3 regions of the Herbaspirillum sp. NPDC087042 genome follow, and region 3 is predicted to be linked to each of the others. Evidence: predicted binding sites of a transcription regulator. Region 3 holds the regulator's gene; each other region holds the start of a gene.
The links. The regulator sigma-54, encoded in region 3, starts transcription at its own class of promoters, with help from an activator protein. The targets are predictions, from matches to a motif close to TGGCANGNAANCTGCTTT.
Positions count from the first base shown of each region.

Region 1 (9,812 bases), on a different contig from region 3:
CTTTGTCATCGGGCGAGCCAGAGTGTGCGAAGTGATTCGTTCCTTTGGTGAAAGCGCCAGGTACGATGATGGAGGTTTCGATTCCCCACTTGGTGAGTTCACTTGCATAGGATACCGCGAGCGAATCCATGGCGGCCTTGGCTGCGAAGTACGGCGCAAGGAACGGGGGAGTACCGCCACGCGCCGAACTGGACGAAATCCAGAGCAGAAGCCCACGGCCCTGCCGACGCAAGTGAGGAAGCGCTGCACGGTTCACACGTTGCGTCGACAACACGTTGATGTCGTAGAGCTGGGCGTATTGCTCCGGCGTGAATGCTTCTGCGGGACCAAAGGACATATGCCCTGCGTTGTGCACGATCACGTCTACACGCCCGCATTCCTCGATCACGCTTGCAATTGCGAGGGCCACCGACTCGTCCGATTGCACATCCAGCTCTACTGTGCGCAGATCAACGCCCCATTGCTCGGCAAACTTCCTGGCCTCTTCAACGTTCTTTGCGTTACGACCAGCTGTTTGCCGCATCGAGGCAAATACGGTATTTCCAGCCAGTGCCAACTGGCGCGCGCTAAGTGCTCCAAATCCGCTCGAGGCACCAGTAACCAGAATGATTTTCTTTTCCATGATTTTATCCTTCGAGTTTGGTGCGATTAGGACATGCCGCCGTTCGAGCGCAGAACTTGACCGTTGATCCAGCTACCTTCAGGGCCTGCGACGAACGAGACTGCCGATGCGATGTCTTCTGGCGTGCCAAGGCGTTCCAGAGGGTTCAGCTTTGCCAGTTGTTCCACCAGTTCGGGCGACTTGCCATCCAGGAAGAGCTCGGTGGCGGTCGGACCTGGCGCGACGGCGTTGACGGTGACGTTGCGGCCGCGCATTTCCTTGGAAAGGATAGCGGTGAGCGCTTCAACCGCGGATTTGGTGGCGCAATACACGCCGTAGGTTTCACGGCGCAGCGGTGTAACGCTTGTGGAAAGGTTGATAATGCGACCACCTGCGCGGACACGGCGGGCGGCTTGCTGCATGCACAGGAACGCGCCACGCACGTTGATAGCCATGGACTGGTCAAACGACGCCAGATCGAAGTTTGCAACTGTGGCTTGTTTCATGATGCCAGCATTGTTCACCACGACGTCCACGCCGCCGAAAACTTGCTCTGCCTTGTCGAACATATTGATCACTGCGCTTTCGCTCGACACGTCGGCTTGCACACTGATTGCGCGGCCGCCGCCTTCCTCGATTTCTTCGACCAGGTTCTTCGCGGCAGTTTCGCTGCCGGCATAGTTCACAACAATGGAGAAGCCGTCGCGAGCAAGGCGGCGAGCAATTGCTGCGCCAATTCCGCGAGAAGCACCGGTGACCAAAGCGACGCGAGTGTTGTTGATAGTCATGATTTATTTCCTTTTTGGCAATGGCTGCGTAATGGGCAGCACTGGGTTGTGATTGATTTGAGACGTTGCTGTGTGTGCTTCGTCTGGTTCCCAGTGTCGTTGTGCAGGGCTGCAAGAGCCAGTTCAGAGGTGTGAAGCCTTGTGAAGCGGTGTGAAGGCAGAGAGGAAGTTGGCAGTGCTGCCGTCGCAGCATGAACCAGCAGAATCAGAATTTGGAGCGAGAATAGGTCCGTTAACGGCCAAAAACAGGCGCGAAATTTAGAGGTGTTGATTTGCGGGAGCAATTGACCCAGTTTGATTTTTGAAGTCCCAGGGCCAGACCGAGGTAGAAGAAGGCGGCCTCGGATCAAGGGGCAATACAAATCAACAATTATTGTTCCAAAAGCAAAAGCCACCGGAGAAGGTGGCTTTTGCTTTGGAACACCTGCTTTGCGACAAAAAAATCAGCAGGGTATCAAATTCATTTACAGACTTTGCGCTCTCATACGGACTTTATTCTCCGAATACAGACTTTATTGTTAATTATCAATGTTCAGCTTACCAGCTGGTCTCCCGCTCCGCCGTAGAAGAAATCTTGTGGATCGCCAGGTCCGCGCCTTCGAATTCCTGTTCCGGATCGAGGCGGATGCCGACCACCTTCTTGAGCAGGCCATACACCACCCAGCCACCGGCGGCGGCAATGGCAATGCCCATGAGGCTGCCGATCAGTTGCGACATGAAGGATACGCCACCACGACCGCCCAGCGCCTGCAGGCCGAAGATGCCGGCGGCGATGCCGCCCCACAATCCGCACAGGCCGTGCAGCGGCCAGACGCCCAGCACGTCGTCGATCTTCCACTTGTTCTGGGTGCGGGTAAACATCCACACGAAGATGGCGCCTGCAATGCCACCGGTGACCAGCGCGCCCAGCGGGTGCATCAGGTCCGAGCCCGCGCACACGGCCACCAGGCCGGCCAGCGGGCCGTTGTAGGCAAAGCCCGGGTCGTTGCGGCCCATCACCAGCGCCACCAGCGTGCCGCCGGCCATGGCCATGAGCGAATTCATCGCCACCAGGCCATTCATCTTGTCCAGTGTCTGTGCACTCATCACGTTGAAGCCGAACCAGCCCACCGTCAGGATCCAGGCGCCCAGCGCCAGGAAGGGAATGTTGGAGGGCGGATGCGCGGCGACCGCGCCTTCCTTGCTGTAGCGGCCACGGCGCGCGCCCAGCAGTAGTACCGCCGGCAAGGCGATCCAGCCGCCCACCGCGTGGACCACGATGGAACCGGCGAAGTCATGGAACTCGGCGCCGAAGGCCTGTGCCAGCCAGGCCTGCACGCCCAGGTGCTGGTTCCAGGCGATGCCTTCGAAGAAGGGATAGACCAGGCCCACCAGCACGGCCGTGGCCACCAGCTGCGGATTGAACTTGGAGCGCTCGGCAATCCCCCCCGAGATGATGGCGGGAATGGCGGCGGCAAAGGTCAGCAGGAAGAAGAACTTGACCAGCTCGAAGCCGCTCCTCTGCGCCAGCGTCTCGGCGCCGGCAAAGAAGCTCACGCCATAGGCCACGTAGTAGCCAATGAAGAAGTAGACGATGGTCGAGACCGCAAAGTCGGCCAGGATCTTGACCAGGGCATTGACCTGGTTCTTCTTGCGTACCGTTCCCAGTTCCAGGAAGGCAAAGCCGGCGTGCATGGCCAGGATCATGATCGCCCCCAGAAGGATGAAGAGGGCGTCTGCGCCGTTTTTGTGATCGTCCACCAAAAAATCTCCCAAAAATTGTGCAAGGAAAGAATAAGAAGCTGCTTCTAAAGCAATTTCCGTTCCATTTTGGGGATTATTTTTCAGTGGATTGATTTGTAAGGATATTTTTAGTGCGTCAGGGCCTTGTCAGCTTGTGTTTTGCATGAACTCTGTGCATGGCTGAATGTTGCCCAAGAGTCGGGCTGCATTTTGGTGCGGCAGATGCAGCTTCTCGAAATCTGATGAAAATTGCGTCATTTTGCGTTTCCGGGGCGCCAGGTGGGGCCGGGGTCATCCTCCTTTCATGGAACGGTCATACTTGATTGCTAAATTGCAACTCCCCCCTTGCTTCACTCACCTAGACAGGAGTTGCCATGCCAGACCAGAAGTCGCCAGCCGACCGCAGCCGACGCCGTTTCCTGCGCGACAGCGCTGCCACCGCCGTGGGCAGTGCTGCCGTGATCGCCACCCCCAGCAGCTTTGCCGCCGCGCCGGCCATCGTCACTTCCGAGCGCCTGCGCCCGCAGTTCCCGGGCGGCATCATGAGCGGTGACGTCACGCGTGACAGCGCCATCGTCTGGGCCCGCACCGACCGCAATGCGCGCATGCTGGTCGAGTATTCCACCAGCGAGAACTTCGCTAACCCCACCCGCATCGCCGGCCCGATGGCGCTGGCACGCGAGGACTACACCGCGCGCGTGGACCTGCGCGGCCTGCCGGCGGGGCAGCGGGTCTACTACCGCGTGCGCTTCCAGGACCTGGTGCATGAGTCGGCGCTCAGCGAGCCGGTCAGTGGCAGCCTGATGGTGCCGGCCTCGGCACAGCAGCACGGCCTGGCGCGTGATATCACCTTTGCCTTCTCTGGCGATGAAGCCGGCCAGGGCTGGGGCATCAACGAGCAGTGGGGCGGCTATCGCGTCTATGAGAGCATGCGTCGCTTCCGTCCTGATTTCTTCATCCACTCCGGTGACCAGATCTATGCCGACGGTCCTATCCAGGCCGAGGTGAAACTGGACGATGGCAGCCTGTGGCGCAACGTGGTCACCGAGGCCAAGTCCAAGGTGGCGCAGACGCTGGACGACTATCGTGGCAACTTCGCCTACAACATGCTGGATGCCAGCAAGCGCCGCTTCTGCGCCGAGGTGCCTTTCCTGGTGCAGTGGGACGACCACGAGGTGCGCAACAACTGGTATCCGGGCCAGGTGATCGGCCCGCAGGAAAAGCGCTACGAGGAGCGCAACATCGATGTGCTGGCCGCGCGGGCGCGCCAGGCCATGTTCGAACACAATCCCTTCCGCATCGATAACGCTGATCCTTTCCGCATCTATCGCGCCTTCAATCATGGCCCGCTGCTGGAGGTGTTCATGCTGGATGAGCGCAGCTATCGTGGCGCCAATTCACCCAACCGCCAGCGTGGCGGGCATGATGCCGACTTCCTCGGTCCGCAGCAGATGCGCTGGATCAAGCAGGCGCTGCTGCGCTCGCGCTCGACCTGGAAGCTGATCGCCAGCGACATGCCGCTGTCCATCGTGGTGCCTGACCTGAACCCGGATGTGCCGCCCGGCACCTTCGAGGCCTGGGCCAATGCCGACAATGGCAAGCCCTCCGGGCGCGAGCTGGAGGTGGCCGAGCTGCTGCGCTTCATCAAGCAGCATGACATCAAGAACGTGGTGTGGGTGACGGCCGACGTGCACTATGCCTCGGCCACGCACTATGCGCCCGAGCGCGCCCAGTTCACCGACTTCAAGCCTTTCTGGGAATTCGTCGGCGGGCCGATCAATGCGGGTACCTTCGGCCCAGGCGAGATCGACCGCACCTTTGGTCCGGACGTGCGTTTCGTCAGCATCCCCGCCGACATGAAGCAGAACCGCTCGCCGGCCGAATTGTTGCAGTTCTTCGGTATCGGCAAGATCGATGCAAGGTCGAAGACGCTGACCGTCACGCTGCACAACACCGATGGCCGGGAGATCTACAAGGTCGAGTTGCCACCCGAGGCCTGAGGCCTCGGACTCCAAGCTTCAAGCGTGAGACGGTCGGGGCGGTGGCGGTATCAGAAGCCGCTGTCGGCACCGAAGCTGCCGCCGTTGCTGCCGCCGCCCATGCCACTCATGCTCCCCATGCTGCCCCCACCCATGCCACCGTGGCTGCCGCCGCCCATCCCGCCCGAGGGACGGCTGCGGCCGCCGCTGCCTTCACTGCGGCCGGGGCCATCAGCCACGCGCTGCATGCGATCCAGGATGTAGTCCTGGACCTGCTTGCGCTGGCCATCTTCGAGTGCATCGGCCAGCGCAAACCAGAGTTCGCGCAGCTGATGGGCTTCCTGTTCGGCAGCGGCACCGTCGCGGTCGTAGTCGGCGGCCAGGTCGCGGAACTCGCCGCCCGGTGCGTGCAATACCTGATTCGTGCGCTCCTGCAGGTGGGCGCGGCGCTGCTGGCGTTGCGCCAGGATGGCACGCGTCTTCTGCTCGGTCTGGCGCCACAGGATCTGCTGGTTGTCATTGAGCTTGAGATCGCTCCTGAGCTGCTCGGTCATGGGCAGGATGTCAGAGGCGATCAGGTCCACCAGTGGCGCAGCGGCCACCGGGAGCGCCGTGGTCAGCATCAGCGCAGCACCGGCAGCGCACAGCAGGGATTTCAGGAGGGGGGATAGGGCAGGACCAGGCATGAGTACTCCGCAACGATAAAGCGGAGATTTAAGCAGCCTGGCGCACCCCTGTGCGGGGGCGAAGCATCCGGTAACACTTCATTGATGCTTGCCGGGGCGGATCTGGTCAGCCCGGGCCGGCCAGCTTGCGCGAGATGGTCGCGCAGGCGTGCAGCAGCGGCGCGACATAGGCTTGCTGCGGATCGGGCAGGCGCCGGAACAGCGGAATGCTCACGCTCACGCAGGCCACTGGCACGCCATCGGGGCCGACGATGGCGGCGCCATAGCAGTGGATCTGTGCCTCGTTTTCTTCGCGGTCCTCGGCGTAGCCGCAGCTGCGGGTTTGCACGATGTCGGCGCGCAGCGAGTCGAGGTCGCCGTGGGTGTGTTCGGTGAAGCGCTCCAGGTGCAGCGAGCGCATCAGGGCTTCGCGGCGGGCCTCGTCGATACCGGCCAGGTAGGCCTTGCCCACCGAGCTGGAATAGAGCGTCACGCGGGTGCCGATGCGCGAGGCCATGCGCACGGCTTGCGGGCTTTCCAGTTTCTCGATGTAGACCATGCTGAGATCGCTGGGCACGGCCAGGTGGACGGTCTCGCGGGTGATGTCGCGCAACTGGCGCAGGGGCTCGATGGCGGTGGTGCGGATGTCGCTGCGGTCCCAGGCACGGCTGGCCAGATTGATCAGGCGCGGGCCGACTTCGAACTGCTTGCTGCGCGGGTTTTCCACCACCATGCCTTCGGCCATGAGGGCGGCCAGGATGCGATAGACCGTGGGCCTGGGGTAGCCGGAGAGGGCGGCCAGTTGGGCGATGTTGAGCGGGCCATCCTGGTCGGCGATCAGTTGCAGCACCACCATGAACTTGGAGAAGGCGGCAGTGCCGGCGATCTTGGTCGGGTCTTCGGTGCTTTTATCGTGGGCAGACATGAGCGCAGGCAGGTTGGAAGCAGAGTCGGGGCCGATTATAGCGGAGTGCCACAGTAAAAAAGCCCGCGCCGGCGTGGAGCCGCAGGCGCGGGAAAATGGCATGCAATCGTATCGGTCAGGCCACCAGGTAGCCGCCGTCGACCGGGATGATGGTGCCGGTCATGAAGGAGGCCGTATCGGTACAGAGGAAGGCCACCACATTGGCGATGTCCTGTGGCTGGCCCCAGCGGCCCAGCGGCGTGCGTGCCAGGATGGGACCGGCGCGCGCGGGGTCGTCCTGCAGCGCCTGCGTCAGTGGTGTGGCGATCCAGCCGGGGGCGACGGCATTGACGCGGATGCCGTCGGCCGCGTAGGCAATGGCCAGCGACTTGGTCAGCTGGGCGATGCCGCCCTTGCTGGCGCTGTAGGCCGGCACCAGGCCGCCGCCGAAGAAGCTGAGCATGGAGGCGGTATTGACGATGCAGCCGCCGGATTGCCGCAGCAGTTCGCGCGAGGCGGCGCACACGCGCATGGTGCCGGTCAGGTTCACGGCGATCACCTGCTCGAAGACCTCGGTCTCCAGCTCGGCGCCGCGCTTGATGATGCCGGCGCAGTTGACCAGGATGTCGAGCCGGTCCAGGCCGGCCAGCGCGGCGCGCACGCTCGCTTCGCTGGCCACGTTCATTTCCACCAGGGTCACGCCGGTGCCGGCGAATTCCTTGTTGGCGAAGGGCGGCAGGCCGGCGGCGATGACCTTGGCACCGAGCGCGGCCAGGTGGCGCGCGACCGCACCGCCTATGCCTTGCGTGCCGCCGGTGACCAGCGCGGTCTTGCCCTTGAAGAGGTCGGGGATGAAGCTCATGGAATTTCCTTTACTTGGTCTGCAGTGCAGGGGACTGGCTGGATGCCATCACCCAAGAGGGCGATGGCATCGGGTCAGGCCTCTGGCGAGTTTATGGCTCGGGCCTCAGACCTCAGGCCTGCGAGTCGATCGGCTTGTCCACCACGAACATGTACACCAGGGCGGCGGCGAAGGCCACGGCGGCGCTGATCAGCAGGGCATTGACGAAGGAGTGGGTCTGGTCCACCACCACGCCGGTGATCACTGGTGCCAGCGAGCCACCCAGGTAGCCGCCGAAGTTCTGCATGCTGCCCAGCGAGGCCACCAGGCGACGCGGAATGGCCACCGATACCAGTGCCCAGGCGCCACCGGACGCCATGTTCACGAAGGCCATGGCCAGCGAGATGTAGACGATCGCCATGGTGGTGCTGGGGGTGTAGGCGGCCGGGATGGTGAAGGCACCCGCACCGATCAGGCCGGCGCAGATCGGCCACTTGCGGCTGCGGATGGCGGGCATGCCGCGCTTCATCAGGCCATCGGCGATATAGCCCGAGGAGAGCATGCCGAGCGTGCCGAAGATGTAGGGAATCACCACCACCCAGCCGGTGCGTGCGATCGACAGGTGGCGTTCATGCTCCAGGTAGGCCGGCAGCCAGGTCAGGTACAGCCACACCATGTAGATCACGCCCATGAAGCCGAACAGCATGCCCCAGGTGGTGCGGTACTTGAAGAGGCTCTTCCATTCGGCCCAGGTCAGCTTGGCATTGGCGTTCGGGTCGTTGTCGTTGTCATCGGCCAGGTACAGCACTTCGGACGGGGTCAGTTCGACTTCGTTGCGGTTTCTGTAGAACAGATACCAGCCCACGGAAACCGCCACGCCCAGCACGCCCATGATGACGAACATCATGCGCCAGCCGAAGGACAGCATCAGGATGGTCAGGATGGGCGGCGCCAATGCGGGGCCGATGGTGGACGAGGCCACGAAGATGCCGGTGGGGCCGCCGCGCTCGCGCATGGCAAACCATTCCGAGACCACCTTGGCACCGGCCGGGAACTGCGGCGCCTCGCCCAGGCCCAGGAACACGCGGGCCACCAGGAACTGCTGCAGGTTACCGACGAAGCCGCCGGCCAGCTGCGCCACCGACCAGATGAACATGCCCGCGCCCAGCATCACGCGTGCGCCGAACTTGTCGAGCATGGCGCCGATGGGCAGTTGCGAGAAGGCGTAGGCCAGCGAGAAGGCCGACAGCAGCAAGCCCATCTGCGAGGCCGACAGCCCCAGTTCCTGGCTCACCGAGTGGTTGGCGATGGACAGCGTGCTGCGGTCCAGGTAGTTGACGATGCCCGCCAGCATCAGGAAGCTGAGCGCGACCACCTGTATGCGTTTGAGCCGGGGGCTCTTTTGCTTTTGTACTTCCATGAAATGTGTCTCCAGAGTGAATGAGTCAAAGCCATTGGCGCTTGCGGCCGGCGCTGTCTGTCGCAGCGCTCGCTGTACTAACGGTGGCCGAAGCCTGTGGCGGGAATGCCTTCTTCAGGACGTTGTGGATCCGTCCTTGCCTGTTCTCCGGCGCAACCGGGCACACTGGCCCGGTTGCGATTCCCGCTTGCCCGGATGAGTTCTTTCCTGTTTTCCTGCCGGGTGTCGCGGCTCAGTAGGTCGCGCGGCCACCCGAGAGATCGAACACTGCTCCGGTGTTGAAGCTGCATGAGCCCGAGCACAGCCAGGCGCTCATCTCGGCGACTTCTTCCACCGTCCCCAGGCGATGCATGGGGCTTTTATCGATCATGGTCTGCACATGGGCTGGCGACATCTGTTCCAGCAGCGTGGTCTTCACCGCCGCCGGGGCGATGGCGTTGACCAGCACACCGGTCTCGGCCAGCTCCTTGCCCAGCGACTTGGTCAGCGCCAGTACGCCGGCCTTGGCGGCGCTATAGGCCGATGCATTGGGCGTGCCTTCCTTGCCGGCCAGCGAGGCGATGTTGACGATGCGTCCGCGTCCGGCGGCGCGCATGGCCGGCACCACGCTGCGACAGGCGTGGAACACGCCCAGCAGGTTGACCTGCACGATGCGGTGCCATTCGGCCACGTCGTACTGGTCCAGCGGTACGGTGGAACCCGCGTAGCCGGCATTGTTGACGAGGAAGTCGATGCGGCCGGTCTCGGCCAGCAGGGTATGGACGGCCTCGTCGGTGGAGGCGGCGTCGCTGATATCGACCCGTTGCTGGCGATAGGGGGAGGCCGCATCGGTGTGCAGGTCCCAGACCACCACACGGGCGCCGGCTTGCGCCAGGCGCGCGCAGATGGCCGC
Region 1 is NZ_JBIUZW010000004.1:1,032-10,843, forward strand. It holds gene ACIPHN_RS07150 (SDR family oxidoreductase) at 1-622, opposite strand, end outside; gene ACIPHN_RS07155 (SDR family oxidoreductase) at 649-1,389, opposite strand; gene ACIPHN_RS07160 (ammonium transporter) at 1,927-3,129, opposite strand; gene ACIPHN_RS07165 (alkaline phosphatase D family protein) at 3,486-5,111, shown strand; gene ACIPHN_RS07170 (hypothetical protein) at 5,162-5,776, opposite strand; gene ACIPHN_RS07175 (IclR family transcriptional regulator) at 5,883-6,680, opposite strand; gene ACIPHN_RS07180 (SDR family NAD(P)-dependent oxidoreductase) at 6,796-7,521, opposite strand; gene ACIPHN_RS07185 (MFS transporter) at 7,634-8,920, opposite strand; gene ACIPHN_RS07190 (SDR family NAD(P)-dependent oxidoreductase) at 9,153-9,812, opposite strand, start outside.
Region 1: ACIPHN_RS07160 (ammonium transporter) is a predicted target of sigma-54. The motif match lies at 3,179-3,196, and genes of this name have one in related genera.

Region 2 (9,812 bases), on a different contig from region 3:
AAGGCGCCATAGCTGATGCGGTCGCCGCTGGCCTTGATGAAGTCGCTGATCTGGTTGCGCACGATGCGCCAGTTGCTGGCGGCCACCAGGTCGATCGGCGTGACCGGTCCCATGGTCTGGCGTGGTGCGGTGTTGGTCAGGGTATTGCCTTCGATGGTGCCGCCATCGGGGAAGCCGCCTTCGTCACCATTGATCTTGAAATGGGCGTTGAAATTGACGATGCGGTTGTTGCGGGCAATGAAGTGCGCTCCGCGGCCCACCACGTGGAAGGCATGCTCGCAGAACTCCTGGCTCTTGCAGACGCCTTCGATGTTGAGGTTTTCAAAGATCCACCAGGGGGCATCGATCTTGAAGCCTTCGCCGGCATTGAGCTCGATGAAGACGGTGTCGGGGCGCGCGGCCCGCACCACGATGGGCGATTCGGCCTTGCCGGCCTGGCGCACGACGAGCGAACCGTCGCCGTCGATGCGATAGTGGCCGGGCTGCAGGGTGATGATCTGGCCGGGTCGGGCTTGCGCCAGCGACTGGGCCAGTTCGACCGTGTTGCCCACCGGCACCACCACCCCCGTCGGGGCAGGCGTAAAGGCACCGGGCTGGGCGCCGATGGTCCATTGTTGTGGTGTATGGATGTTGCGCTGGCCGCGATCCAGGCGCTGCAGGAGTTCGGCCGCTTGCATGACCAGATTGGTCAGTGCCTCCTGATGCCCCTCGGCACGGCGTTCCAGATAGGGGGCAAGCTGGCGTGGCGGAATGTTCAGGCGCGATAGCGCCACCGCCGCAGTCACGAGGGCCAGCACGATGGCGGCCAGCAGCAGCCAGAGGAGAAGCTTGAGTCGCTTGATTGAAGTGGTCATGGTTGCAATCGGGTTAGACGTGCTTAGCTCGGGTGGTTGGCATTCATTCGCAGTCGATACCACAGCAGGCCCAGCCATTCATAGCTGGCGTAGTAGGCGCGGCGCAAGCCCTCGGCGCTTGGGAGGAGCGATTGTGGTTCCAGGTGATCCAGGCGGAAGAACATGGTGGGAGCAGCAATGGCGTGCAATCCCGCGTGCTCGAAGGCCATGACTGCGCGCGGCATGTGCATGGCGTCGGTTACAAGCAGGACGCGTTCGACCCCGTCTTCGCGTAGCAGAGCTGCCGAATAGCTGGCGTTCTGCTCTGTATTTTCCGAGCGCCCTTCGATCCAGCGCACCGGCGTGGCAAAGTCTTCGCGCAGGGCGCGCGCCATGGCCTCGGCCTTGGAGCGCTGCGGCGCGTCGGCTGGTGCGTTGCCGCCCGACACCAGGATCGGCAGCTTGGTCTGGTGCTGCAATCGTGCCGCGTAGCGCAGGCGTGCCAGCGCCACGTAATCCGGGATATCCATGCCGTCGTATTCTGGAGCGTGGTCCTCGCTGCCGGCGGCCAGCACCACGATGGCCTGCCCCTGGCTGCGCGCGGCGGGGGTGAGCACGGTGGTCTGGTTTTCCAGTGGTTGCACCAGCAGGTTGGACACCGCGGGGATGCACAGCAAGCCGAGTAGTACGATCCCTATGGTGACCATCGCCCGGCCACAGCGTAGATGCCACCGACAAAGCACAAAACCTGCCACTGTGAACAGTAGCAGGTTCATTGGGGGCAGCAGCAAGCATCTTGCTGCTGCCGAAAGCCAGAGCGACGCGCTCATCGATACTCAGGGACGCGCCGCGAGGGTCGGCACATCATCATGGTTCAGATCGCCAGGTTGTCCTTGCGCTTGCGCCATGCCAGCAGGGCCAACAGGCCCAGGCCGAGCAGGGCGATCGAGCCGGGTTCCGGCACGGCGTTGGGGACCTCGATGGCAGCGGTGAAGTAGACGGTATTGAAGTCGCTGGCATTGTTGCTGTAGTAGTTCCAGACCCACTGCGGTGCCAGCGCGCCATAGCCGCTGCGCAGGCCCCAGGGCGAGGTGCCGTTGGCGCCTTCGGAGACGGTGGCGCTGGTGGTGTGGCCAAAGCCGGTCAGGTTCTGGGTCAGGCCGGCGTCGCCGGTGAGCAGGGTGTTGCTGCCGTTGGCGAACACCAGGTTGGCATCCGACAGCACGAAGGCGCCCAGCAGGCCGCCAGGACCGCCCTGGTTGGCCACGACGATGTGCAGGAAGTTGGTGACGCCGGCAGTCAGCAGGGTGCTGAAGTTGTAGGTGGTGGTCCAGTCGTTGGCGTTGCCCACCAGGGTGCCCAGCGTGTTGTTGTTGGTGCTGACGTAGACCTGGAAGACATTGTCAGCATTGATGGTGGTCGACAGCGTGGTCGCATTGGCCGCGCCGGAGCCGATGTTGGCCAGGGCGAACAGTGCGGCAAGCAGGAATTTTTTCATCAGGATGGCCTTATGTGGTGATGTCTGGGTGATGAAGCAGTACCCATCAAATTAATTGTCGTTATAGCAATTGTTGTGCCTGCACATAAAAGCACTTTATTTTCAAGTGCTTGCGTTTTCCGTCGCCGTTGTTGTCTTGAGGAATGTAAGTTTTTCCGACATGGCTTAAATTTTCTTCACGTCACTATTTGACCTGATTTTTCATGGGAGGGCCAATTCAAAATCAGGTAAATTTTTATGCCGTGAAAATGCTTAATTGCCCTGCAAGCCTTATGGGTAAAGGATTTTTGCGAAATGAATGCCGCCCGGAAATGTCCAAAAAACTTACAAATCATGTTGCAAATATGACCAAAAAAGTTCATTCTTCAGCGCTGTGAAGGTGCGGGATTGCGTTAGTGAATGTAAAAGCTTGCACAGAGAAAATTCACGTGACCCCGGTGAGGGGTTTCGGGCAAAAAAAGTGTGTCGTCGCGAGTCGGGTCTGCGGGAGGGACTGGTCGTGTCGCATGGTCGAAGAGGCTAGGGTCGCAGCAAGGTAGTCTGGGAAGTTGGGGGAAAGAATGTTTAGAATTGCCAACCACTATGTGTCCAAGGTAGTGGCGTTTTTGCTGATGATCGAACTGGCCATGCTGTTTGTAGCCGGCTATCTTGGGGTTAACCTGCGTTTTCTTGGCAAGCCCGAGGATATGCGGGATTTTCACCAGTTCTTGTGGCCTACGGCGACCATGGCGGTGTGCATTGTGCTGGGCATGAGTGCGGTGGGCATGTATCAGCGCAATATTGAGCAGAGCGTACGCTGGACGCTGGTGCGTCTGATTCCTTCGTTGGGTATCGCGCTGGTGCCGATGCTGGTGATCTTTTATGTTGTGCCGGCTCTATACCTGGAGCGCAGTGTTCTGGCCATTGCACTGGTGCTGTCGGCGGTATCGGTGTTGCTGGTACGCACGATCTTCTTCCATGTGGTCAAGTCACGCCTGCTGGTGTCGCCCATTCTCTTCCTGGGCAGCAGCGACCTGGTGCGTGACTGCATCGAGACCTCGCGCCAGAACCTGCGCAATCACAAGTACAGCATCGTGGGCGCCATTGCGGTGGCCGGCGAGGAGAGCACCATCACCAAGCTGCTGGAGCCGGCCGGTACCCTGCTGGAGACGGCGCGCAAGTACAAGGCCGAAGAGATCGTGGTGGCGGTGCAGAACCGTCGCGGCGGTGCGCTGCGCATCCAGGAATTGCTGGAGTGCAAGATGAAGGGCGTGCGCGTGACCGATGCTGCCGGTTTCTTCGAGCGCGAGGCATGCCAGATCCGGCTCGACTCGCTGCATCCCAGTTGGCTGGTGTTCGGTAACGGTTTCGACCAGAGCATCATCCGTACCTTCATGAAGCGCAGCTTCGACCTGTTCTGCAGCCTCATCATGCTGCCCTTGCTGTCGCCGGTGATGCTGGGTGCGGCCATCTGCATCTGGCTGGAGGATCGCGGTCCCATCCTGTATCGCCAGGAGCGCGTGGGCAAGAACAACGAAAGCTTCATGGTGCTCAAGTTCCGCAGCATGCGCGTGGATGCCGAGAAGGCCGGCAAGCCGCAGTGGGCGCAGGCGGACGATCCGCGCATCACGCGCGTGGGCAACGTGATGCGCAAGTACCGTATCGACGAATTGCCGCAGCTCTTCAATGTCCTGCGCGGCGACATGAGCTTCGTCGGTCCGCGTCCGGAGCGTCCTTATTTCGTCGAGCAGTTCGCCAACGAAATCACTTTCTACAACGTGCGTCACAGCGTCAAGCCGGGCATCACCGGCTGGGCCCAGGTGCGCTACAAGTACGGCGCATCCAAGGACGATGCCGTGCAGAAGCTGCAATACGATCTCTACTACGTCAAGAACAACAGCCTGTTCCTGGACATGCTGATCCTCATCGACACCTTGAGTGTCGTCCTGTTCGGCGCAGGCACCTGAGGTCCTTCCCATGTTCGGCATGCTGATGGAAGTCGCCCTGCTCAGTTACCTGGTCGCGGCATTGACCTTCTTCCTGTTGGGGGGCTTCCTGGTCCTGCGCAACAAGGGCCAGCCGCGTCGTATCGTTCTGGGCCTGACGTGCGCCATCAATGCCGTATGGGCCTTGCTGCTGGCGCTGCAACTGTGGGCGCCGACGCCCTGGCCGATGGCCGGCGCGCTGCTGGAGGTGGCGCGCAATGTGGCCTGGAACCTGTTCCTGCTGCTGCTGGTGGGGGCGTTCAACCGCGAGCGCCGTGCCACGCTCTCCAATGCCAACCGCTGGCTGGTGGTGGTGGTGCTGTTCTACGCGGTGACCCTGGCATGTACCCTGACAGTGTCTTGGCAGCAGGGCTATCCGGTGCGTGTGGGGCAGTTCACCGTGATGACCCTGTTGCGCACCGGCACGGCCATTCTCGGCCTGTTCCTGGTGGAGCAGCTCTATCGCAATACCCTTGAGGCGCAGCGCTGGGGCATCAAGTTCGCCTGCCTGGGCATGGGCGTGATCTTCGCCTACGACTTCTACATGTACAGCGATGCGCTGCTGTTCCGTCACTTCAATCCCGATACCTGGGTCGCGCGTGGTTTCGTCAATGCGCTGGCGGTGCCGCTCATTGCCATCTCGGCCTTGCGCAATCCGCGCTGGTCGCTGGGGATCAAGGTGTCGCGCCATGTGCTGTTCCATTCGGCCGCGCTCTTTGGCAGTGCCGCCTACCTGCTGGCCATGGCTTCCACCGGTTACTACGTGCGCATCTTCGGCGGCAGCTGGGGGTCGGTGGCGCAACTGGCCTTCCTGTGCGGCGCGATGGTGTTGCTGGTCGGGGTGCTGTTCTCGGGTGGCTTCCGGGCGCGCCTGCGGGTCTTCATCAGCAAGCATTTCTACAACTACAACTACGACTATCGCGAGGTCTGGCTGGCCTTCACCGGTTCGCTCTCGGCCAAGGGGCCGGATCTGGAGCAGCGCGTGGTGGAAGCCCTGGCGCGCCTGGTCGAGAGTCCGGGCGGCGCAGCCTTCGTGGTGCGCGAGGGCAACATCGAGACAGTGGCCTGCTGGAACATGGCCGTGGTGGCCGGCCCCGATGCCGCCAATGCCGAACTGCTGCGCTACCTGGGCGAGAAGCACTGGGTGATCGACCTGCTGCAGCACAAGACCGACCCCGCGCATTACCATCACCTGCCCCTGCCGCAGTGGCTGCGCGATACGCCGCGCGCCTGGCTGGTGGTCCCCCTGCATGTGCATGGCAGCCTGGTCGGTTTCGTGGTGCTGGCGCAGCCGCGCAGTCCGCTCAAGCTCAACTGGGAAGTCATCGACCTGCTCAAGATCGCCGGCACCCAGGCTGGCAGCTACATGATGCAGCAGCAGTTCGCCAATGACCTGATGGTGGCGCGCCAGTTCGAGTCGTTCAATCGCATGTCCACCTTCGTGGTGCATGATCTCAAGAACCTGGTGGCGCAGCTGTCGTTGCTGATGGCCAACGCTGAGCGCCACAAGGATAATCCTGAATTCCAGCGCGACATGATCGATACTATCGACTTCTCGGTACAGAAGATGCGCCTGTTGCTGCACAAGCTCAGTCGCAAGGATTCGGCCGAGCAGAACGAGATCATCGACCTGGACGAATTGCTGCAGCGGACCCTGCGCGCCAAGTCGGCCGGCGGCCCCAAGCCGCGCCTGATCGTGGCCGCCAGCGGCCTGCAGGTGGAGGCCGACTGGGAACGCCTGGAGCGCGTGACCGGCCATCTGGTGCAAAATGCCATCGAGGCGGTCTCGCCCACCAGCGGCCAGGTCGATGTGCGACTGGACCGCGCGGGCGAGCAGGCCGTGATCGAGATCATCGACAACGGTCACGGGATGAGCGAAGAATTCATCCGTGATCGCTTGTTCAAGCCCTTCGAGACGACCAAGTCGGCCGGGATGGGCATCGGTGTATTCGAAAGTCGAGAATACCTGCACGCGCTGGGGGGCGTGCTGCAGGTGGAAAGTACCGAGGGGGTGGGCACGCGTTTTTGCATCAGGCTGCCCCTGCATGCGGCCACGGCCGCAGCGTCGCGACAAATACAAGAGGAAACCAGTGAGTCAAAACAAGCCTAAGATTTTGATTGTGGAGGATGATCCAGGCCTGCAGAAGCAGTTGCGCTGGAGCCTCGATGCCTACGAAGTGCTGGTCGCGGGGGATCGCGAAAGTGCATTGGCGATGGTGCGCCGGCACGAGCCCGCGGTGGTGACCATGGACCTGGGCCTGCCGCCCGATCCGGATGGTGCCACCGAAGGTTTTGCCACGCTGCAGCAGGTGCTGGCGCTGGCGCCCGATACCAAGGTCATCATGCTGACCGGCAACCAGGACCACGCCCACGCAGTCAAGGCTATCAGCCTGGGGGCCTATGATTTCCACCAGAAACCCTGCAACGACGAGACCTTGCGCCTGGTGGTGGAGCGTGCCTTCTACCTGCACGCCCTGCAGCGCGAGCATCGCCGCATGCAGCAGGGCACCGGCAGTTCGCCGCTCAATGGCCTCATCACGCGCGATGCCGGCATGCTGGGCGTCTGCCGCAGCATCGAAAAAGTGGCGCCTTCCTCGGCCTCGGTCATGTTGCTGGGCAACAGCGGCACCGGCAAGGAAGTGCTGGCGCGTGCGCTGCACCAGTTGAGCCCGCGCAGCGAGAAGCGCTTCATGGCCATCAACTGTGCAGCCATCCCCGAGAACCTGCTGGAAAGCGAACTGTTCGGCTACGAGAAGGGTGCCTTCACCGGCGCGGCCAAGCAGACCATCGGCAAGGTCGAACTGGCCAATGGCGGCACTTTCTTCCTCGATGAAGTGGGCGACCTGCCCATGCCCCTGCAGGCCAAGCTGCTGCGCTTCCTGCAGGAGCGTGTCATTGAGCGGGTCGGCGGCCATACCGAGATTCCGGTGGACGTGCGGGTGATCTGCGCGACCCACCAGAACCTCAAGGAACTGACCACCACCGGAGCCTTCCGCGAGGACTTGTACTACCGCCTCTGCGAGATCGTCATCAAGATTCCGGCGTTGAAGGACCGCAACGGCGACGCCGTGCTGCTGGCCCGCCACTTCGTGCAGAAGTTCTGCGCCAAGGAAGGCCGCGCCACGCTGCACCTGAGCCAGGAAGCGCTGGACGCCATCGAAGCCTATGACTGGCCGGGCAACATCCGCGAGATGGAAAACTACATCATGCGCGCCGTCATCATGGCCGATGGTCAGCACATCACCGCCGACGATCTGGGCCTGTCGGTGGAGGGCCGCGAGGCCGAGCCGCTGAACCTGCGCCAGGTGCGTGACGAGGCCGAGCGCCGGGCGGTGGTCAAGGCCATCACGCGGGTCGACGGCAACATCCTCAAGGCGGCCGAACTGCTGGGCATCAGCCGTCCGACGCTGTATGACTTGATGAGCCGGCACGATATCAAGTGAGCATCACGCTGATCCATGAGCTGGTGAGTTCGGCCGCGCAGACGCGGCCAACCGCCGTGGCCTTGCGCTATCGCAGCCAGCAACTGGACTACGCCGGCCTTTGCGGCGGCATGGAGCAGGTGGCGTCGGCCTTGCTGGCGCTGGGCATCGGGTCTGGCGAGCGGGTCGCGGTCTACCTCGAAAAGCGCATGGAGACGGTGCTGGCGCTGTTCGGCGCGGCGGCGGCAGGGGCGGTCTTCGTGCCGGTCAATCCCTTGCTCAAGCCGGCCCAGGTGGCACACATCCTCAATGATTGCGGCGTGCGGGTGCTGGTCACTTCGGCGCAGCGCGCTCAGGTGCTGGCCGAGAGCCTGGCGCAATGCCCGCAACTGCAGACCGTGGTGCTGGTCGATGGCGACGCCGCCACCGACCTCGCCCTGGACAGCGCGCGCCAGATCGGCTGGACGCCGTTCCTGCAACTGGCGGGCCTGCCGGGCCAGCATCGTGGCCATCGTCGCATCGATAGCGACGTCGCCGCCATTCTCTATACTTCCGGCAGTACCGGCCGCCCCAAGGGCGTGGTGCTGTCCCATCGCAACCTGGTGGCGGGCGCCGTGAGCGTGGCCAGTTACCTGGGCAATCATGCCGGGGACCGCTTGCTGTCGGTATTGCCCCTGAGCTTCGACTATGGCCTGAGCCAGCTGACCACGGCTTTCCTCAGCGGCGCCTCGGTGGTGTTGCTGAACTACCTGCTGCCGCGCGACATCCTCCATGCCGTGGTGGCCGAGGGCATCACCGGCCTGGCTGGCGTGCCGCCGCTGTGGCAGCAGCTGGCGCAGTTGCCATGGCCCGAGCAGACCACGCTGCGCTATCTCACCAATTCCGGCGGCGCCATGCCGCGTCCGGTGCTGGCGCAATTGCGCAGTGCCTTGCCGCACGCCCAGGTGTTCCTGATGTATGGCCTGACCGAAGCGTTTCGCTCGACCTACCTGCCACCGGAGGAGCTGGATCGCCGGCCCGATTCCATGGGCCGCGCCATTCCCAATGCCGAGATCATGGTGGTGCATCCCGATGGCAGTCCCTGCGCGCCGGGCGAGGTGGGCGAGCTGGTGCATCGTGGCGCGCTGGTGGCCCAGGGCTACTGGAACGACCCCGAGAAGACCGCCCAGCGCTTTCGCCCCACGCCGGGCCGCGATCCCGGCCTGACCGTGGGGGAACTGGCGGTCTGGTCGGGCGACTCGGTGCGCATGGATGAAGAGGGCTATCTCTATTTCGTCGGCCGCGAGGATGACATGATCAAGGTCTCCGGCTATCGCATCAGTCCGCACGAGGTCGAAGAAGTGGTCTACGCCACCGGACTGGTGGAAGAGGCGGCGGCCATCGGCCTGCCGCATCCGCAGACCGGGCAGGCTGTGCTGGTGGTGGTGCCAGGTACGGCGCAGGTGTCGCCGCAGGCACTGGTGCAGGCTTGCCGCCAGGACTTGCCGTCCTACATGGTGCCGGCCGCAGTGCATGCCTGGCCCGATGCCTTGCCCCGCTCGCCCAACGGCAAGCTCGATCGCAAGCTCCTGCAGCAGACGCTGGCAGGACATTTTTTCCAGACCGCCGATGAACGCTGAACGTCCCGCCAAGCCAGTGCACGCCGAGCAGCGCGCCTTTCCCCTGATCGATGGCATGTTGCAGGTGGGCGGCATGGCGCTCACGCGCCTGGCCGAACGCGTCGGCAGCACACCTTTCTACGCCTATGACCGGGCCCGGCTGTCGGCGCGGGTGGCGCATCTGCGCGCGGCGTTGCCACCGGAGATCGTGCTGCATTACTCCATCAAGGCCAATCCCATGCCGGCGCTGGTGCAGTGGATGGCGCAACTGGTCGATGGCTTCGACGTGGCCTCGGGCGGTGAATTGAGCATTGCGCTGGATACGCCCATGGCGGTCCAGGACATCAGCTTCGCCGGACCCGGCAAGTCGCAGGCCGAGCTGCGCCGGGCGCTGGCGGCCGGCGTGATGCTGCACATCGAATCCGAACGCGAAGCCGAGACGGTACTGGCCATGTCCGCCGAGCTGGGCGTGCAGGCGGTGGTCAGCTTGCGCATCA
Region 2 is NZ_JBIUZW010000001.1:660,663-670,474, reverse strand. It holds gene ACIPHN_RS03015 (right-handed parallel beta-helix repeat-containing protein) at 1-854, opposite strand, end outside; gene ACIPHN_RS03010 (YdcF family protein) at 878-1,510, opposite strand; gene ACIPHN_RS03005 (PEP-CTERM sorting domain-containing protein) at 1,708-2,331, opposite strand; gene ACIPHN_RS03000 (TIGR03013 family XrtA/PEP-CTERM system glycosyltransferase) at 2,892-4,277, shown strand; gene prsK (XrtA/PEP-CTERM system histidine kinase PrsK) at 4,288-6,405, shown strand; gene prsR (PEP-CTERM-box response regulator transcription factor) at 6,386-7,738, shown strand; gene ACIPHN_RS02985 (acyl-CoA ligase (AMP-forming), exosortase A system-associated) at 7,735-9,336, shown strand; gene ACIPHN_RS02980 (pyridoxal-dependent decarboxylase, exosortase A system-associated) at 9,326-9,812, shown strand, end outside.
Region 2: ACIPHN_RS03005 (PEP-CTERM sorting domain-containing protein) is a predicted target of sigma-54. The motif match lies at 2,395-2,412, and genes of this name have one in related genera.

Region 3 (9,812 bases):
GGCGGCGGCAGCCTGCTCCACCAGCGCGGCATTCTGTTGGGTGCTCTCGTCCATCTGCGTGATGGCGCGGTTGACCTCCTCGATGCCCAGGCTCTGGTCCCGGCCGGCCGCACTGATATCGCTGACCACCTCGCTGACGCGCTGAACACTCCTGACCACCTCGTCGATGGTCTGGCCCGCCTGCGCCACCAGGGCGCTGCCACTGCCCACGCGTGCCACCGAATCGTCGATGAGAACCTTGATTTCCTTGGCCGCCGCAGCCGACCGCTGGGCCAGCGAGCGCACCTCGGAGGCCACCACCGCAAAGCCGCGTCCCTGCTCGCCGGCACGCGCGGCTTCCACCGCTGCGTTGAGCGCCAGGATATTGGTCTGGAAGGCGATACCGTCGATCACGCTGATGATGTCGACGATCTTGCTGGAAGACTGGTTGATGGCGCTCATGGTATCGACCACCTGGCGCACCACCTCGCCGCCGCGCACCGCCACCTCCGATGCCGACTGCGCCAGTTGCTTGGCTTCCTGGGCGTTCTCGGCATTGTGGCGCACCGTGGAAGTGAGTTGCTCCATGGTCGAGGCGGTCTCTTCGAGCGCACCGGCCTGCTGCTCGGTACGGGAAGAGAGATCCAGATTGCCGTGGGCGATCTCGGTAGAGGCCGTGCCGATGGTATCGGTGCTGGCACGCACCTGGCCGACGATGCCCTGCAGGTTCTCGTTCATCTGCTTGAGCGCCTGCATCAGCTGTCCGGTCTCGTCCTGGCTATGCACGACGATCTGTTGCGTCAGGTCGCCCGCAGCCACCGCCTGCGCCAGCGTGACAGCGCGCTGCAGCGGACGCGAGATGGCCTTCACCAGCAGGGCGCCCATCCACAGTGCCACCGCCAGGCCGGCGGCCATGGCCACGCTCATCACCACCAGCAGGAGCTGATAGCGCCGCTGGGCCTGCTCGTAGAGATCGCGACCGACATTGCGCTGCAGGTCCATCAGTTGCGCCAGTGTGGTGTGGGTCTCGGTATAGCGCTTGAGCATGGCATCGCCATACACCTCGATGGCACTTTGCAGGTCGCGATTGCGCAGGGCCTCGACGGCGGGCTTGATCCCCTCGGCGATGAATTTCTGCCGCTGCGCCACCATCTTCTGCAGCAGCGCGGCTTCCTCGTCGGTAAGCGCGGTGGCCTGGTATTGCTTGATGACGGCGTCATTGTCCTTGAGCGATTTTTCCAGCTTGTCCATGCTGGCATCGATCTCGCCGGAGTCCCCCACCAGCGAGCTGGAGATGCCGTTGCGCGCTGCATCCAGCGCCGAGGACATGCGCTCCAGCTCGGAGAAGGCGACCAGCCTGTCCTCGTAGAGCGAGCGCATCTGCGCATTGGTCGAGCGCAGGCTGGCGACGCCCAATACGCCGGACGCCACCAGCAGCAGGGCCAGAAAACCGATGACGAAAATCAGGCGTGCCCTGATCGTGAGTGTGCTGAACATGTTTCTCCTGGACTTGCGTTCTTGTTTTCTTTGCCAGCGACTCATCGTGTAAGCCGCTAGCGCGCATGGGTGCAGCGAGAGGCGCGGATAAGCCTGCTCACTGCCGCAGGGAAACACTAGCATTTCCCGTACCAAGGGAACAGGGGCGCGCCCGGCCAGGAGAACAATTATTTTGGTGTGGCGACCGGTTTATTTGCTGAGCAGGCGCTTTTCGGCCCGCAGGATGCTCTCCGAGCTGCCGCGCAGGACCACGATATCGCCGGCCAGGAGCACCGTATCCTGGCCCGCTTCGATACGCAGCTTGCCCCGCCGCAGCATGGCCACCTCGGCGCCGCACTGGGCCGGCAGGTCCAGCTCGGCCAGCGTGCGGCCAACCGCGCTGGCGCCGTCGATCAGCGAAACCGACTGCAGCCGTACGTTCATGCCCACGCCATCGGCCTCGGCGTCGGACATGCCGTGGAAGTAACCGCGCAGCGAGGCATAGCGTTCGTCGCGCGCATCCTGCACCCGGTGCACCACGCGGCGCAGCGGCACGCCCAGCATCACCAGCGCGTGCGAGGCCAGCATCAGGCTGCCTTCGAGCGCCTCCGGCACGACCTCGGTGGCGCCGGCATGGAGCAGCTTTTCCATGTCGGCGTCGTCGTGACTGCGCACGATCACGGGCAGCTCCGGTTCCAGCTCGGCGGCATGATGCAAGACCTTCAGCGCCGAGGGCGTGCTGGCATAAGTCACCACCAGGGCGGCGGCGCGATGGATACCGGCGGCCACCAGGCTTTCGCGCCGTGCGGCATCGCCATAGGAGACATTGGCGCCGCCATTGCGGGCATCCTGCACCAGCTCCGGGTCCATCTCCAGCGCATGGTAGGCGATGCCCTCTTCTTCCAGCAGCCGCGCCAGGCTCTGGCCGCTGCGGCCGAAGCCGGCAATGATCACATGCTTCTGCACCCCCATGGTGCGGGTAGCCAGCTGCGTCAGGGCCAGCGATTGCAGCATCCATTCATTGGCCGAGAGCTTCATGACGATGGCGTCGGACTTGGCCAGGATGAAGGGCGTCGCCAGCATCGAAAGCACCATGGCCGCCAGGATCACCTGGATGAGCATGGGGTCGACCAGCTTCAGGCCACCGGCCTGGCTCAGCAGCACGAAGCCGAATTCGCCGGCCTGCGCCAGCCCCAGGCCCACGCGCAGCGCCACGCCCGGGCTCGACCCGAACAGCCGCGCCAGCGCCGCGATCAGGCCGAACTTGAGCAACACCGGGCCGGTCAGCAGGGCCAGCACCAGGAACCAGTGGTCCACCAGGGTGCGCACATTGAGCAGCATGCCGATGGTGATGAAGAACAGGCCCAGCAACACATCGCGGAAGGACTTGATGTCTTCTTCCACCTGATGCTTGAACTCGGTCTCGGAGATCAGCATGCCGGCGATGAAGGCGCCCAGCGCCAGCGACAGGCCGGCCTTCTCGGTGATCCAGGCCGCGCCCAGGGTGATGAGCAGCAGGTTCAGCATGAACAGTTCCTGCGAGCGTCGCTTGACCACGATGCGGAACCAGCCACGCATGAGCTTCTGGCCGAAGAACAGCAGCAGCGCCAGCACCACCAGCGCCTTGCCGACCGCCCAGGCCAGGGTCACCATGATGTCGCCGGAATCCTTGGCCAGCGCCGGCACCACGATCAGCAGCGGCACCAGGGCCAGATCCTGGAACAGCAGCACGCCCAGGATGCGGCGGCCGTGCTCGGTCTCCAGCTCCAGCCGTTCGGTGAGCAGCTTGGAGACGATGGCCGTGGAAGACATGGTCAAGGCGCCGCCCAGCGCAAAGGCGGCCTGCCAGGTGACGTTGATGAATTGCGGCAGGAACATGGCCGCGCCCCAGGCCCCGACCATGGTCACGGCGATGGTGGCCGCCACTTGGGCTACGCCCAGGCCGAAGACGATATGCCGCATCGCCGAGAGCTTGGAGAGCGAGAACTCCAGGCCGATCGAGAACATCAGGAACACCACGCCGAACTCGGCCAGCGCATGGGTGGTCTCGTTATCCTCGGCAAAGGCCAGGCCGTGCGGCCCGATCACGATGCCCACCACCAGGTAGCCCAGCATGGGGGGCAACTGCATCATGCGAAAAGCGACCACGCCGAGCACCGCCGCGGCCAGAAGGAAGAGGGTCAGTTCCAGTCCGGAAAACATGTGTGGATGATGTGATTCTGGTAACGATGTTGGGACTCGCCGGGAATCAGCACGGGCAATCGCATTGACCACCGTGAAGCGAGAAACATGCCGGATGGCCGAGATGGGTGGGCAGATCAAGCCGATCAGGCCGATCGGGATGATGGCCGCGGCACGCCAGCACCGGCCCAGTTTGGTGCGCACCAGTTTGTGGATTCAGGCCGGCGACATGGCAACAGCAGCTTCATTCCTGTGCCCCCATTGCCTTACCATTTTTTGCACCGCAACCTGATATCGTCGCCACTGCCAGTGCGCTCCCTGTTGCAAGCATGCTGCACCGCGCCCGACCGGGTCAGGCCAGCAGCATTCCCTTACATCTGGCAAGTTTTTTGCTTTGCTAATTCGTTTATACTTCGGTTATGAGTGTAACCGATGACAAAACCACGCCTGCATCTTTTTCGGCCGGGGATGCCCGCCGCGCCCTCGAACTGGCGCGCCAGACCCTGCAGATCGAAGCCGATGCCATCCTGGCGCTGAAGAACCGCCTGTCCGACGACAGCGCCGAGCCACTGGCCCAGGCCGTGCATCTCTTGCTGCAAAGCAATGGCCGCGCCGTCGTTTCCGGTATCGGCAAGTCCGGCCACATCGGCCGCAAGATCGCCGCTACCCTGGCCTCCACCGGCACCCCGTCGCTGTTCATGCATCCGGCCGAAGCCGCCCATGGCGACCTGGGCATGGTGACGGCCAAGGATGTCTTCATCGCCATTTCCAACTCCGGTGAAACCGCCGAGCTGATGGCCATCGTGCCCATCGTCAAGCGCATGGGCGCGGTCATCATCTCCATGACCGGCAATGACAACTCCAGCCTGGCCCGGTTGTCCACCGTCCACCTGAACGTGGGCGTGGACAAGGAAGCCTGTACCCTCAACCTGGCCCCCACCGCCAGCACCACGGCCACCCTGGCCATGGGCGACGCGCTGGCGGTCTCGCTGCTGGATGCGCGCGGCTTCCTGGAAGAGGATTTCGCCCGCTCCCACCCCGGTGGCGCGCTGGGCCGCCGCCTGCTGACCCATGTGCGCGATGTGATGCGCAGTGGCGATGCCATCCCGGCGGTACGCCCGGATGTCTCGCTGTCGGAGGCGCTCATGGAAATCACGCGCAAGGGCATGGCCATGACGGCCGTGGTGGATGCGGACTTCCGTCCCATCGGCGTGTTCACCGACGGCGACCTGCGCCGCCTGCTCGAACGCGGCCAGGACTTCAGCAAGTTCTGCATCGCCGACATCATGCACGCCAACCCGCGTACCGTGAACCAGGACCAACTGGCGGTGGATGCCGTGCAGTTGATGGAAGAATTCCGCATCAACCAGTTGCTGGTCACCGATGCCGATGGCGTGCTGACCGGTGCGCTGCACATCCATGACCTGACCCGTGCCAAGGTGATCTGATGACCACGCCAGCCTTCGCCAGCACCTTCGACCCGGCCGTCCTGGCCAAGGCCGCCGCTATCCGCCTGATGATCTTCGACGTCGATGGCGTGCTGACCGATGGCGGGCTGTTCTATGGCGAAGACGGCGAAGCGTTCAAGCGCTTCAACGCCCTGGATGGCCACGGCATCAAGATGATGCAGCAGTTCGGCACGGCGGCAGCCATCATCACCGCGCGCCAGTCGCCCTACGTGTTGCGTCGTGCGCGCGATCTCGGCATCGCCCAGGTGTTCCAGGGCGTGCATGACAAGCGCCAGGCCTTCGAGCAACTGCTGCAGCACACCGGCCTGAGCGCATCGGCCTGCGGCTACCTGGGTGACGACGTCATCGACCTGCCGGTGCTGACCCGGGTCGGCTTCAAGGCTTGCGTGGCCAATGGTCATCGCGAGGTCAAGGCCCGCAGCGACTACGTGACCCAGGCCAGCGGCGGCAACGGCGCGGTGCGCGAAGTCTGCGACCTGGTGCTGGCCGCCCAGGGCAACTACGAGGCGGCGCTGGCGCCGTACCTGGCATGAGCGGGCGCAGCGGCGAACGTGCAGCCGACCGGATCCGCATCGTGGTGATCCTGGTCCTGCTGATCGGCGCCGCCCTGGGCAGCTTCTGGGTGCTGCAGGCGCTGCGCGCCACTGGCGACCAGCAGGCGGCGCAACGTCCGCGCGGCAAGCCCGACTACTACCTGGACAACTTCAACTACGTGAAGATGGGGCCGACCGGCCTGCCGCGCTACGACGTCTCCGGCACCAAGATGGTCCACTTCCCGCTGGACGACTCCTTCGAGATCACCAAGCCGGTGGTGCACAACCTGGACAAGGAAAAGCCCCCCATGGAGCTGTACTCGGACACCGCCCACGTGACCGATGACCAGACCCAGATCCACATGTACGGCAATGCCAACGCCATCCGTGGCGCCACCAAGGGACGCGACCCCATGCACCTGGTGTCGGAATACCTGCTGTTGCTGCCCGACGATGAAATCGTCAAGACCGACAAACCGGTTGCAATGACGATGGGCACCACCAGATTGAATGGTGTGGGCATGCTGGCCAACAACGCCACGGCGGTCGTGCAGTTGTTTGGCAATGTCCGCGGCTACTACGAGCCGGCCCCGAAGAAACGCTGAGTCCCTCCCCATTACAACAAGATCGCCAAGACCCGACAGGAATCTATGAAACGCTCACTCTTACTGCCCTTGTTGATGCTGGTTGCCGTGTGCGGCGTGGCGCGTGCCGAGAAGGCCGACTCCACCAAGCCCACCAACATCGAAGCAGACCAGATGGTCTATGACGACGTGCGCCAGGTGAAGACCTTCACCGGCAATGTCGTGATGACCCGCGGCACGCTCATCATCAAGGCCGGTCGCGTGGTGTTGACGACCGACCAGTACGGCTACGAGTATGCGACCCTGTACGCCGCCCCGGGCGCACTGGCCAGCTTCCGCCAGAAGCGCGATGGCGGCCCCGACCTGTGGATCGAAGGCCAGGCCGAGCGCATCGAGTACTCCGAGCAGACCGAGATTTCCAAGCTGTTCCAGCGCGCCCACATCCAGCGCATGGATGGCAAGCGCGTCACCGACGAGGTCAATGGCGAGTTCATCTCTTATGACAGCCGCGCCGAGTTCTACTCGGTCAACAACACCGTCAGCGGCGAAAGCAAGCCGGGCGCCGGCCGCATCACGGCCGTGATCCAGCCCAAGAGTCCGCCGCCGGCCGGTGCTGCGCCTGCTCCCGCCCCTGCTTCCGTCCCGGGTCAGCCGGCCGCGCCGCAACGCAAGCCCCAGGCCGCGCAACCCGGAAAGGACCAGTAATGACGAGCTCGCTGGTAGTCCGCGGACTGAAGAAAAGCTATGGCGCCCGCCAGGTCGTGCGCGATGTCTCCATGGAAGTGCGCAGCGGCGAAGTGGTCGGCCTGCTCGGCCCCAACGGCGCCGGCAAGACCACCTCCTTCTACATGATCGTGGGCCTGGTGCCGTCCGATGGCGGCGAGATCGACCTGGATGGCTCGCCCATCTCGCGCCTGGCCATCCACAAGCGCGCCACGCTGGGCCTGTCCTACCTGCCGCAGGAAGCCTCGGTGTTCCGCAAGCTGACGGTGGAAGACAATATCCGCGCCGTGCTGGAACTGCGCAAGGAAGACGGCAAGTCACTCTCGCGCGACGAAATCGAGAACCGCCTCAACAACCTGCTGCACGAACTGCAGATCGAGAAGCTGCGCGAAAGCCAGGCCCTGTCGCTGTCAGGCGGTGAGCGCCGGCGCGTCGAGATCGCCCGCGCCCTGGCCACCGATCCGCGCTTCGTGCTGCTGGATGAACCCTTTGCCGGTATCGACCCGATCGCGGTGATCGAGATCCAGCGCATCGTGCGCTTCCTCAAGGAACGCGGCATCGGCGTGCTCATCACCGACCACAACGTGCGCGAAACCCTGGGCATCTGCGACCGCGCCTACATCATCAACCAGGGCACGGTCCTGGCCAGCGGCAATCCGGATGAGATCATCGCCAACGAATCGGTCCGACGCGTCTACCTGGGAGAGCACTTCCGCATGTAAGACCTGCGTGCGGAGATGCTAGGCATAGAAAACAGCGGGCCACGCCGCCACACGAAAAACAGATGAAACAATCGCTCCAGTTACGAACTTCGCAGCACCTCGCATTGACGCCGCAATTGCAGCAGTCGATCAGACTGCTGCAATTGTCGACGCTGGAACTGCACCAGGAGCTGGAACAGATCCTCTCCGACAATCCGCTGCTGGAACGCCTCGACGATGCGCTGGACAATTCGGTGCGCCTGCTGGCCGATGGTGCCGTCAGTGCCACGCCCTCTTCGGGTGTGGCCGAAGGCAACAGCGAAGGCAGCGGCGACGCGGCCCCCGCCAGCGCCGATGGCGAATCCAGCTTCGAATACCAGGACAACGCCCCCGAGGGCGGTGTCAGCGGCGAGTCCGACTGGAGCTTCGACGACGTTGCCCGCAACGGCAAATCGTCTGACGACGAAGATGCCCGTCCGCAACTGGAAGCCCACGAAATCACCCTGCGCGAACACCTGCTGGACCAGATCCGCGTGACCGCCCGCACCCTGCGCGACCGCGCACTGCTGGAACTGCTCACCGACGCGCTCGACGACAGCGGCTATCTGGAAGAACCGCTGGAAGATATCCTGGCGCGCCTGCCCGAAGAGCTGGGCATCGACCTGGAAGAGCTGGGCATTGCGCTGAAATTGCTGCAGAGCCTGGACCCGGCCGGTGTCGGCGCGCGCAGTGCCGGCGAATGCCTGGCCTTGCAGATCCGGCGCCTGCCCAAGGTGCCGTTCGTGACCCGCAAGCTGGCGCTGAGGATCGTTGAGGATTACCTGCCGCTGTTCGCCCAGCGCGACTTCAACAAGATCAAGAAAGCCCTCGATTGCGACGACGAGGACCTGCGCGAAGCCCAGGCGGTGATCCGCCAGTGCCGCCCCCATCCGGGTGCGGAATTCGCGCGCGATTCCTCCGACTACGTGGTGCCGGATGTGATTGTCAAACAGACAAAGACCGGCTGGCAGGTCATGCTCAACCATGAGGTCATGCCCAAGCTGCGCGTCAATGCCATGTATGCGAGTGCGCTGAAGCAGGCCAAGGGCGAGGGATCGCTGTCTTCCCAGCTGCAGGAGGCGAAGTGGCTCATCAAGAATATGCGCCAGCGCTTCGATACAATTTTGCGAGTTGCACAGGCTATTGTCGAACGTCAAAGAAACTTCTTTTCACATGGGGCAGTCGCCATGCGCCCCCTTGTGCTGCGTGAAATTGCTGATACACTGGGTCTACACGAGAGCACAATCTCTCGCGTGACAACTCAGAAATACATGCTCACGCCGCACGGCATGTTTGAGTTGAAGTACTTCTTCGGTAGCCACGTCGCGACTGAAACCGGAGGCGAAGCCTCCTCCACCGCGATACGGGCACTGATCAAACAGTTGATAGGAGCCGAAAACCCGCAGACCCCATTATCCGATAGCAAGATTGCGGATATGCTGGCAGAACAAGGCATGGTGGTCGCGCGACGTACAGTCGCCAAATACCGCGAAGTGTTGAAGATTCCGCCGGTCAATCTCCGCAAGTCCCTCTGAGTGTTTCGCATTTTTTTCTCAGTTTCTCTGCAGTAGCCGTTGCTGTGTTCTGGCAAGCATCCGATGCCAACCGACACGTCAGACGTGCCTTTGGCAGCGCAGCAGTAGCGATGGATTGCTCGAACCTCCAGTGACTTCACGATAGGAGTGTTGTATGAATCTGACCATCAGTGGACACCACCTCGAACTGACCCCCGCCCTGCGGGAATACGTGCAAAGCAAGCTGGCACGCATCAAGCGCCATTTCGACAACGTGATCGACGTCAGCGTGATCCTGAGCGTAGATAAACTCACAGAAAAGGAAAAGCGCCAAAAAGCGGAAATCAACGTCCACATCAAGGGGAAGGATCTACATGCGGAAAGCATCGCACACGACCTCTATGCTGCTATCGATGCCCTGATCGACAAGCTCGATCGCCAGGTCATCAAGCACAAGGACCGGCTGCAGGAGCATCACTCCGCCGCCAAACGCCTGCCGGACGAAGCTGCCGGCGACATGATGGCTGGCGCGGCATGATGCCCTGACAGTTTCATCACCTGACATGAGCAAAGGGCGCGCAAGCGCCCTTTTGCATTTGGGCAAGCTGCGTCA
Region 3 is NZ_JBIUZW010000010.1:176,034-185,845, reverse strand. It holds gene ACIPHN_RS15375 (methyl-accepting chemotaxis protein) at 1-1,476, opposite strand, end outside; gene ACIPHN_RS15370 (cation:proton antiporter) at 1,666-3,657, opposite strand; gene ACIPHN_RS15365 (hypothetical protein) at 3,722-3,928, shown strand; gene ACIPHN_RS15360 (SIS domain-containing protein) at 4,056-5,084, shown strand; gene ACIPHN_RS15355 (KdsC family phosphatase) at 5,084-5,638, shown strand; gene lptC (LPS export ABC transporter periplasmic protein LptC) at 5,635-6,243, shown strand; gene lptA (lipopolysaccharide transport periplasmic protein LptA) at 6,289-6,927, shown strand; gene lptB (LPS export ABC transporter ATP-binding protein) at 6,927-7,667, shown strand; gene ACIPHN_RS15335 (RNA polymerase factor sigma-54) at 7,730-9,220, shown strand; gene hpf (ribosome hibernation-promoting factor, HPF/YfiA family) at 9,375-9,737, shown strand.